3 regions of the Pollutimonas rozaliensis genome follow, and region 1 is predicted to be linked to each of the others. Evidence: predicted binding sites of a transcription regulator. Region 1 holds the regulator's gene; each other region holds the start of a gene.
The links. The regulator LexA, encoded in region 1, represses DNA repair genes until DNA is damaged. The targets are predictions, from matches to a motif close to ACTGTATNNNNATACAGT.

Region 1 (3,280 bases):
GCGCGCGGCTATCTTCCCATCGAAGGCATACCCGGCTACAACAAGGGCGCGCAAACCCTGTTGCTGGGCGAAGGCTCGCCCCTTATCGCCGCGGGCCGCGTGCTGACCGCCCAGGCACTGGGCGGCACCGGCGCCCTGAAAATCGGCGCCGATTTCCTGAAGCAGCTTTTGCCCGGCTCCAAGGTCGTCATCAGCAATCCCAGTTGGGAAAACCACCGCGCCCTGTTCGAGCGGGCCGGTTTCGTGGTGGAAACCTATCCTTATTACGACCCCGCCGCCACCCACGGCCTGGATTTCCCCGGCATGCTGGCCTCGCTGCAGGCATTGCCCGAGCAGACCATCGTCGTCCTGCATGCCTGCTGCCACAATCCCACAGGCGTGGACCCCAGCTTCGAGCAATGGCAGCAGATCGTCGAGGTCGTCAAGGCACGCAATCTGGTGCCCTTCCTGGACATCGCTTACCAGGGATTCGGCGACGGCCTGGAAGAGGACGCATCGGTCGTCCGCCTGTTTGCACAGCATGACCTGACCATGTTCATCAGCTCGTCCTTCTCCAAGTCGTTCTCGCTGTACGGCGAACGCGTGGGTGCGCTGACGCTGATTTCGTCCAGCAAGGAAGAAAGCGGCCGCGTGCTCAGCCAGCTCAAACGGGTTATCCGCACCAACTATTCCAACCCGCCCACGCACGGCGGCACCGTCGTCGCCACGGTGCTGAACACGCCAGAACTCTACACATTGTGGACCACCGAGCTGGCAGCCATGCGCGAGCGCATCCGCACCATGCGCGTGCAGCTGGTTGAAAAGCTCAAATCCCACGGGGTTACCCAGAATTTCGATTTCGTGCTGGCTCAGCGCGGCATGTTCTCGTATTCGGGCCTGACCGCCCAGCAAGTGGACCGCCTGCGCGACGAGCATGGCGTGTATGCCGTCAGCAGCGGCCGCATTTGCGTAGCCGCCCTGAATAGCCGCAATATCGACTACGTTGCCGCTTCGATCGCCAAAGTCCTTTCTTAAGACTTGATCTTTCACATAAAGTGTTGCAAAATCCAGACTGTATAAAAACACAGTCTGGATTGCCATGGCCGTCAAGCTTACCGAGCGTCAGCAGCAAATACTCGAACTCATACGCAGCGAAATCACCCGCACAGGCTTTCCGCCCACGCGGGCCGAAATTGCGCGCGCTTTGGGTTTCAAATCGGCCAACGCCGCCGAAGACCATCTGAAGGCTCTGGCCAAGAAAGGCGCCATCGAACTCACAGCGGGCGCCTCGCGCGGAATACGGCTGGTCGATGCCGATCCATCCCCCGGCGCGGCCGCCGGCCTTTTGGAACACGCATCCGCCGCCCTGTCGCAATTGCTGGTGCCCCTGGTGGGCCGGGTAGCCGCAGGCAGCCCCATTCTTGCCGCCGAACACGTCGAACGCGAAATCGGCATCGAACCGGCCCTGTTCAGCCAGACGCCCGACTATCTGCTGCGCGTGCGCGGCCTCAGCATGCGCGACGCCGGCATCCTGGACGGCGACCTGCTGGCCGTCAAGAAGTCGCCCGACGCCCGCAACGGCCAAATCGTCGTGGCCCGCCTGGGCGACGAAGTCACTGTCAAGCGCTTTTCGCGCAGCGGCCGCAATATCCAACTCCTGCCCGAAAACCCCGACTTCCAGCCCATTGTTGTGTCGGCCGAAGACGAATTCTCGCTGGAAGGCATTGCCGTGGGCTTGATACGGAATACGCCGCTGCAATAACACACTGCCGGTGCGTTAGCTGGATAGCGGTGGTTCACATGAGAAACGGCGCCTGCGGGCATGGCCGGCCCGGCTAGACGCGCCGCGGTCCTGGCAAGCCAGGACTACCCGCGCAAGCCATCTGCTTTGGAGCGACCGCGAAACTCGCAACGTTGGCAGCCCCCTGGGCTGCCAACACCCTTGTTGCTCAAACAATCGCGGTCTTGCCTCTCCAAAACAGACGGCCCGCGCGGCGCACGCGTAAACCGCCGGGCCAACCATGCCCACAGGCGCCTTCCGATCGCTACATGACTCAAGCGCAGGTGGGTGGGGGAGCGACGGGCGGTTTTCGCTTACGCCGTGCGGGCGGCTCGAACCGGGGGCCTTGGAGGGCGCGCATGTTTGAGCAAAAATCAGTCCGGGGGACTGATTTTTGTGAGTTCGCGCCCGTCCCCCGATTCGAGCCGCTTGCACGGGAAGTCACGGCGAAGCCGGGACCGTGAGCGTCCAGCCCGGCGCACCCCCACCCACCTGCGCTGGCGCAAGCAAGCAAGCAAGCAAGCAAGCAAGCAGACAGACAGACAGACAGACAGACAACAAGCAAGCAATTAAACAAAGCGACGCAGCCACAAGCAAAAGAAAAGGACTGAGCCCCGTGCAATACAGAACTCAGCCCTAGGCTACAGCCTTCAGCGTCAGCGACCCAGGCGGCCGCTTAAAAAGGCGCCCCCTGGCCCCGCCGGCATCAATGCTTCATGACACCGCCCGACGATTCCCCGACCGGCTTCGCGTTGGCCACCGCCTCCGCCGCCAGGCGAGCGACTTCCTCGTCCGACAAAGGCGTAGGCATACTCTGCAAAGCCACCTCGAGCACCCGGTCTATCCAGCGCACCGGAATGATCTCAAGGTGATTCTTCACATTGTCGGGAATATCGGCCAAGTCCTTCACGTTTTCTTCCGGAATCATCACCACCTTGATGCCGCCGCGATGGGCAGCCAGCAGTTTTTCCTTCAGGCCGCCGATACCCAGAACCTCGCCGCGCAGCGTGATTTCACCCGTCATGGCCACATCGGCGCGCACCGGTATGCCCGTCAGTGCCGATACCATGGCCGTCGTGATCGCTATACCCGCCGAAGGACCATCCTTGGGTGTCGCGCCTTCCGGGAAGTGCACGTGCAGATCGCGCTTCTCGAAAGCCGTGTTGGGAATACCCCATTTCTGCGCCCTGGCGCGCACGACCGTGCGTGCCGCCTCGACAGACTCCTTCATGACGTCGCCCAGCGAGCCGGTGCGCAACACCACGCCCTTGCCCGGCATGTCGGCCACCTCGATGGTCAGCAAATCGCCGCCCACTTCGGTCCAGGCCAGGCCGGTAACCTGCCCGACCTTGTTTTCCTTTTCGGCCATGCCGAAATTGAAACGCCGAACGCCAAGGAAATCGCTGAGGTTGTCCGACGTGACCGTGACGCGCTCCAGCACCTGCGCGGGCGCAGCCTTGCGCCGGCCGCCGGAGCGGACCTGCGGATTCGTGCCCAGCAGCTTTTTCACGACCTTGCGGC
Region 2 (3,280 bases), on a different contig from region 1:
TATCGACTACAAATCGCAACTTCGAAGGGCGGCAGGGTCCAGGGGCGCGTACCCACCTGGCAAGCCCGGCCAGCGCCGCGGCGGCGGCTCTGACCGGCGTGATAACCGATCACAGGGAGCTGATATGAAGCCCTTCAGTGAAGTTTCAGGCATCGTCTTGCCGGTGGATCAAGACAATGTCGATACCGATGCCATCATTCCCCAGCGGTGGCTGATCACCGTATCGCGCAGTGGCTTGGGCAAGGGGCTGTTCGGCGGCTGGAGGTATGACGGCGAAGGCCGGCCGCGGCCCGGCTTCGTCATGAATCTTGATGCTTTTCAGAATGCCAGCATCATTCTCAGCCGCTCCAACTACGGTTGCGGCTCATCGCGGGAACATGCTGTTTGGGCTCATCTGGATTATGGCATCCGTGTGGTGATCGCTTCCAGCTTCGGGCCGATTTTCTACGACAACGCACTGAAGAACGGACTTCTTCCCGTGGTGCTGCCTCCGGAGCAAGTGGCCGGGCTCATGGGGCAGATACACGAATCGCCCGGCGCTGCATGCCTGGTAAGTTTGACGGATAATACGGTCACAGGTCCCGATGGGCGCGGCTATCCCTTTGCACTGGATGCCGGTCGACGAGATTTGTTGCTTGCGGGGGCCGACGACATTGCCATCACCCTGCAAATGAGAGACCACATTGAAAGGTTCCAGGAATGTCAGCGCCTAACGAGTCCGTGGCTGGAATAGCCGCCCGGCCCAGTGTCACGATCAAGGATATCGCGAAGGCGCTGAATCTATCGCATACAACGATATCCCGCGCTTTGGCGGATCACCCGAAAATCAGCGAGGCCACCAAGGCCAGCGTGCGGCAGATGGCCCAGCAGATGGGCTATGTCGCAAACGGCCTGGCGCGCAATATCCGGGGCATGAACAGTCTGGTGATCGGCTTGATCATCCCGGACATCCAGAACGATTTTTATGCATCCATAGCGAAGATCGTGGCTGACGCGGCCACCGGCCAAGGCTTCCAGCTGGCGCTCAGCATCACCGAGGATAATTCCGAGCGCGAGCTGAAAGACCTGCGCGCCTTCATCGTTTCCCGGGCCGCGGGCATCATTGTCACGCCAACGTCGGAGCCCAAGGCCGAGACCTTGGCCTTGCTGCAGGGGGTGCCTGCCGTTCAATTGGTCCGCCAGGTGCCCGACATTCACAAAGAAGTCGTCGCCATTGACGACGAGGCGGCGGTACGTGCGGCCACCATGCACCTGATCAACTACGGGCATCGCCGTATCGCCTACGTGGGAACAACCACGGACTTCAGCTGTGGCATAGACCGCCTTGCCGGCTTTGATTCCGCCATGCGGGAGAACGCGCTGGATCCGAAGCTTGCTGTCGTCGGTTTGCCGCGGCCGGAGTTCGCGCAGCATGCGGTGCATCGCCTCATGACGCTGGCCGAACCGCCCACGGGGCTTGTCATAGGCAGTTCGAGCCTGACCATCGGCGCCCTTAAGGCATTGCGCAGCATACGGCTGTCATGCCCTGGCGATGTGTCCGTGGTGGGCTATGGCGACCCCGATTGGTTCGGTCTCGTGGGCGAGGGACTGACCACGGTTTCCCTGCCTGTACAGGCTATGGGCAACTATCTGATCAGCCTGCTGCTTGCGAAAATCAAGGACAACCAGCCGTCCGAATCCATATCGAGGGTGGCGTCGCGCTTTCCAGCGACGCTAACGATACGGGGCTCGACGAAGCTGCTGGCTTGAGGCAGCCGGACGGGTGGGCGATGCCGGATGCATATGAAAAGGCATCCCTTCATGCGCCGCGGTCTGTCTTATAATCCGCTGTGTATTTATACAGCCTGCCGTCATGGAATCCCCGCTGCCTTCCGCTTCCGCCGCGCGCCGCATCGCCCATCTTGATATGGATGCGTTCTACGCCTCTGTAGAGCTTTTGCGTTATCCCGAATTGCGCGGCCTGCCCGTCGTCATCGGGGCGGGCAGCGATGCGCAGCCCACGATGCTGCCGGACGGCACGCGAGCGTTTTCGCGCTTGCGCGGTTACGCCGGGCGCGGGGTGGTGACGACATCCACCTACGAGGCGCGCGCCTTGGGCGTCTTTTCGGCGATGGGCATGATGAAGGCGGCGCAGTTGGCGCCTGACGCCGTGCTGCTGCCGGTGGACTTTGCAACCTACCGGCACTATTCCCGCCTGTTCAAGGCCGCTGTGGCCGGCATCGCGCCGCATATCGAAGATCGCGGCATAGACGAAATCTATATTGACCTGAGCGCGCATCCGGAGGACGCGCTGGTGCTTGCCAAGCGCATCAAGGCGGCTGTCAGGGACGCCACGGGCCTGTCCTGTTCCATCGGTATTTCGCCCAACAAGCTCTTGTCCAAGATTGCCTCCGAACTGGACAAGCCCGATGGAATCACGATTATCGGTCCGGGCGACTTGCAGCGCCGGATATGGCCCCTGCCGGTCGGCAAGGTCAATGGCATAGGGCCCAAGGCCAACGCCAAGCTGTCGGGCCTGGGCATAAACACGATCGAGCAGTTGGCGGGGACGCCGCCCGATCTCTTGCAAAGCCACTTCGGCCTGAGCTATGCGCGTTGGCTGACAGAGGTGGCGCATGGCATCGACGAACGGCCCGTGGTTACGCATTCCGAACCCAAATCGATCAGCCGCGAAACGACGTTCGGCCGCGACCTTCATGTACTGCGCGACCGCGCGGCCCTATCGGAGGTCTTCGTGAAATTATGCGAGCAGCTGCAAGGCGATTTGCTGCGCAAAGGCTATGTTGGGCGTACCATAGGCATCAAGCTGCGCTTCGACAATTTTCGCACGGTAACCCGTGACCTGACTTTGCCTTATCCCACCGCGGACGCGGCAGCCATCCACCGCGCCGCCGGCCAGTGCCTGAAGCGCATTCCTCTGGAACACCGCATACGCTTGCTGGGCGTACGCATCAGCGGCCTGCAGGCGCAGTCCGCAACGCAGGCCCCGCTGGACGGGCAGCCCGTCCAGCTCAGTCTTTATTGATGGAAGCCAGGCCGAGTTTTAATAATAAAATTGCCTTATATGCTTGTTCTATATTTCCGTTTGGAATATATAAGTAATTATCCTGTAGTTATAAAACGGCGTGAAGCTTGTTAGCATCACAGACTCAGGCGGACAAGACTCTCGGTCCCGCGGCTTATCGTATTGGCCCGCTTTCACTGGATTAAGGCAGGAAGAACATGAAGATTTCTCGTTTTGTGCGCGGCGTGCTCGCCGCAGGTGTGACGGCAGTCTCGG
Region 3 (3,280 bases), on a different contig from region 1:
TTCAATGCCGCATCGACCCAATCCAGTGTCTGTTGCTCGGCCAGCGCGTTCAGGTCGATATCGTCGGCCAGGCGCAAAGCGGGATTCTCGGCGCTTTCCGCCCGAGCCAGCGACAGCAGCTGATTCACCAGCCGGGTGGCGCGTTGGGAACCCAGTACCAGTTGCCGCAGGCTCTCGTCGAGTTTTTCGGGAGATTGCTCGCGCATAGCCAGTTCCGCCTGGGTGCGCATGCCGGCCAACGGCGTTTTCAATTGATGCGCGGCATTGGCCACGAAGCGCCGCTGCGTTTCACTGCTGGCGGCCAGCCGCACCAGCAGGCTATTCATCGCCGCCACCAGCGGCACAATTTCCGCCGGCGCCAGTTCCGCGCTGATCGGCGACATGTCGTTTGCGCGGCGCGCCCGTATTCGCTCCTGCAGCAGGCTTAGGGGCTCCAGGCCCTGGGTCAGTCCCAGGCCGGCCAGCAGGGCGGCCAGAGGCAGGACGATAAGCTGGGGCGTCAGCATGCCGGTCAGGATTTCTTGCTGCAAGGTGGCGCGCATTTCGTTGGACTGGGCCACGATGGTCAGGAAGGGCAGGCCGCTTGCGTCGCGTCCGCCCCAGATGTAGGCGACCCGGATGCTGTGGCCGTCGTAGCTTTCGTTGCGGAAACGTATCTTGTCTTCTTCGTAGGTCCAGTTCTCGGGCAGGGGAATGCTGCCGTTCCCGCCCAGGGAATTGCCGTTGGCGTCGCGGATCTCCCAGCGGATCAAATGGGCGGGGTCGCCTTGCAGAATGGTGATGGCCGACGCCGACAGTTCGATGCCTTCCAGAATTTTCTGCTGCTCCACCTCGTGCTTGAGCAGCCGCAGGTGATCCGCCAAAGTGCGGTCGTAGGGCGCGTTGGCAATGTTCTGTGCAATGAAATAAGTGATCACCAGCCCGATGGTCCATAGCAGGAACAGGGGGCCGAACATCCAGATCATGATTTTGTTCAGCAGCGCCCTATGGCTCTTCTTGCGCCGGAAAAGGCTCAGGAAGGCCTTGCTTTCAGGCGGCGAGCTATCGGTTTCCTCCAGGACCTGCGGATCGATCAGCATTCAGGCAAGAACTCCTGCGAGCTCACGCGGCCGCGGAATCGTTGCGGTTTTCGGGTTCCAGGCAATAGCCCAGGCCTCGCACGGTGACGATCTTGACCCCGCTGGGTTCGATTTTTTTGCGCAAGCGGTGGATATAGACTTCGATGGCGTTGGGGGTGACTTCGTCGCCCCATTCGCAAAGCAGGTCGACGAACTGGTTCTTGCTGATCATGCGGCCGCAGCGCGAAAGGAAGATTTCAAGCAGGCTGGTTTCGCGCGCCGAGAGTTCCAGCGGCTGATCATCGATGCGCGCCGTGCGCCCGTTCAGGTCGAAACTGAGCCGCTTGTAGCGCAGCTGCGTGGTGCTGACCCCGGCGCTGCGCCGTGTAAGAGCGCGTACGCGGGCTTCGAGTTCGGTCAGGGCAAAAGGCTTTGCCATGTAGTCGTCGGCGCCCAGATCCAGCCCCTTGACGCGTTGTTCAACGGTATCGGCTGCCGTTAAAATAAGCACGGGTATCGGCACGTGGCGCTGGCGCAGCAGGCGCAGCACGGCAAGGCCGTGCATCTGGGGAAGGTCCAGATCCAGAATCAGCAAATCGAAACTTTGCAATTGCAGGGCGGAATCGGCGCTGGATCCATCGTTGACGACATCGACCGCATATCCGTCGTACCGCAATGAACGTGAAAGTCCATCGGCAAGAATACTGTCGTCCTCGGCGATAAGAATACGCATTTCGGGCAGGCTGGGCTGAGTCAGGTGGCGGTAACGCCTATTCTTGCACGTTCACTGGGCAGCGGATAGTCAGGGATTACGATGGGCTCCTGGTTATCTGTGTATTTATACAGTACAATTTGATGCAATAATCTATTCCATCCCAGGGCCGCGTCAGCGCGCTTTCATCAATTCATCGTTTTTCAGCCAAGGATCCTCTACATGGACGACAAGAACAGCAAAGCCGCCGGCGAACGCAGCAAGGCATTAGCCGCCGCCTTATCCCAGATTGAAAAGCAATTTGGCAAGGGCTCGGTCATGCGCTATGGCGACGACACTGTCGAGCACGACATCCAGGTTGTCTCCACCGGCTCGCTTGGCCTTGACGTCGCCCTGGGCGTGGGCGGCCTGCCGCGCGGCCGCGTCATCGAAGTCTACGGCCCCGAATCATCGGGCAAGACCACGCTGACCCTGCAAGTCATCGCCGAAATGCAAAAAATCGGCGGCACCTGCGCGTTCATCGACGCCGAGCACGCGCTCGACGTCCAGTACGCCTCCAAGCTGGGCGTCAACCTGGCCGATCTGCTCATTTCCCAACCCGATACCGGCGAACAAGCCCTGGAAATCACCGATGCGCTGGTGCGTTCCGGCTCGGTCGACCTCATCGTCATCGACTCGGTCGCGGCCCTGGTGCCGAAGGCCGAAATCGAAGGCGACATGGGCGATTCGCTGCCCGGCCTGCAAGCCCGCCTCATGAGCCAGGCCTTGCGCAAGCTCACCGCCAACATCAAGCGCGCCAACTGCATGGTCATCTTCATCAACCAGATCCGCATGAAGATCGGCGTCATGTTCGGCAATCCCGAAACCACGACCGGCGGCAACGCGCTCAAGTTCTACTCCTCGGTGCGGCTCGACATCCGCCGCATTGGCGCCATCAAGAAAGGCGACGAAGTCGTGGGCAACGAAACCCGCGTCAAGGTGGTCAAGAACAAGGTGGCCCCCCCGTTCAAGCAAGCCGAATTCGACATCATGTACGGCGCGGGCATCTCGCGCGAGGGCGAAATCATCGACCTGGGCGTGCAGGCCGGCATCGTGGACAAGGCCGGCGCCTGGTTCAGCTACAGCGGCACCCGTATCGGCCAAGGCAAGGACAACGTTCGCGAATACCTTAAAGAGCATCCCGAAATGGCCTTCGAAATTGAAAACCGGGTCCGCGAACAGCTTGGCGTCATCCCGCAGGCGGCTGCCACCGCCAGCAAGCCAGCCGCCGCCGGCAAGCCGGTCGCGGTCCCCGAGGCCGATCCCGAGGCCTAAGGCCTAAGGCGGGGCGCCATGCATACGAACGACGACGGTTTCGAAACCCTGTCCGACGCCGGCTCCCCGCCCGAACGCAATAAAAAAGCGGGGCCTTCCCTGAAGGCCCGCGCCATCGGCTATCTTTCCAGGCGCGAACACTCCCGTCGCGAATTGCAGCGCAAGCTGGCGCCGCATGCCGAAAGTCCCGAACAGC

Region 2: dinB (DNA polymerase IV) is a predicted target of LexA. The motif match lies at 1,827-1,844, and genes of this name have one in related genera.
Region 3: recA (recombinase RecA) is a predicted target of LexA. The motif match lies at 1,888-1,905, and genes of this name have one in related genera.

The regions. Positions count from the first base shown of each region.
Region 1 is NZ_JAZHOB010000003.1:141,949-145,228, reverse strand. It holds gene V0R37_RS06675 (amino acid aminotransferase) at 1-1,014, shown strand, start outside; gene lexA (transcriptional repressor LexA) at 1,079-1,741, shown strand; gene lon (endopeptidase La) at 2,466-3,280, opposite strand, start outside.
Region 2 is NZ_JAZHOB010000002.1:134,156-137,435, reverse strand. It holds gene V0R37_RS03855 (3-isopropylmalate dehydratase large subunit) at 1-128, shown strand, start outside; gene leuD (3-isopropylmalate dehydratase small subunit) at 125-733, shown strand; gene V0R37_RS03845 (LacI family DNA-binding transcriptional regulator) at 700-1,749, shown strand; gene dinB (DNA polymerase IV) at 1,853-3,025, shown strand; gene V0R37_RS03835 (transporter substrate-binding domain-containing protein) at 3,223-3,280, shown strand, end outside.
Region 3 is NZ_JAZHOB010000007.1:293,202-296,481, reverse strand. It holds gene V0R37_RS15040 (sensor histidine kinase) at 1-1,079, opposite strand, end outside; gene V0R37_RS15035 (response regulator) at 1,102-1,791, opposite strand; gene recA (recombinase RecA) at 1,993-3,084, shown strand; gene recX (recombination regulator RecX) at 3,103-3,280, shown strand, end outside.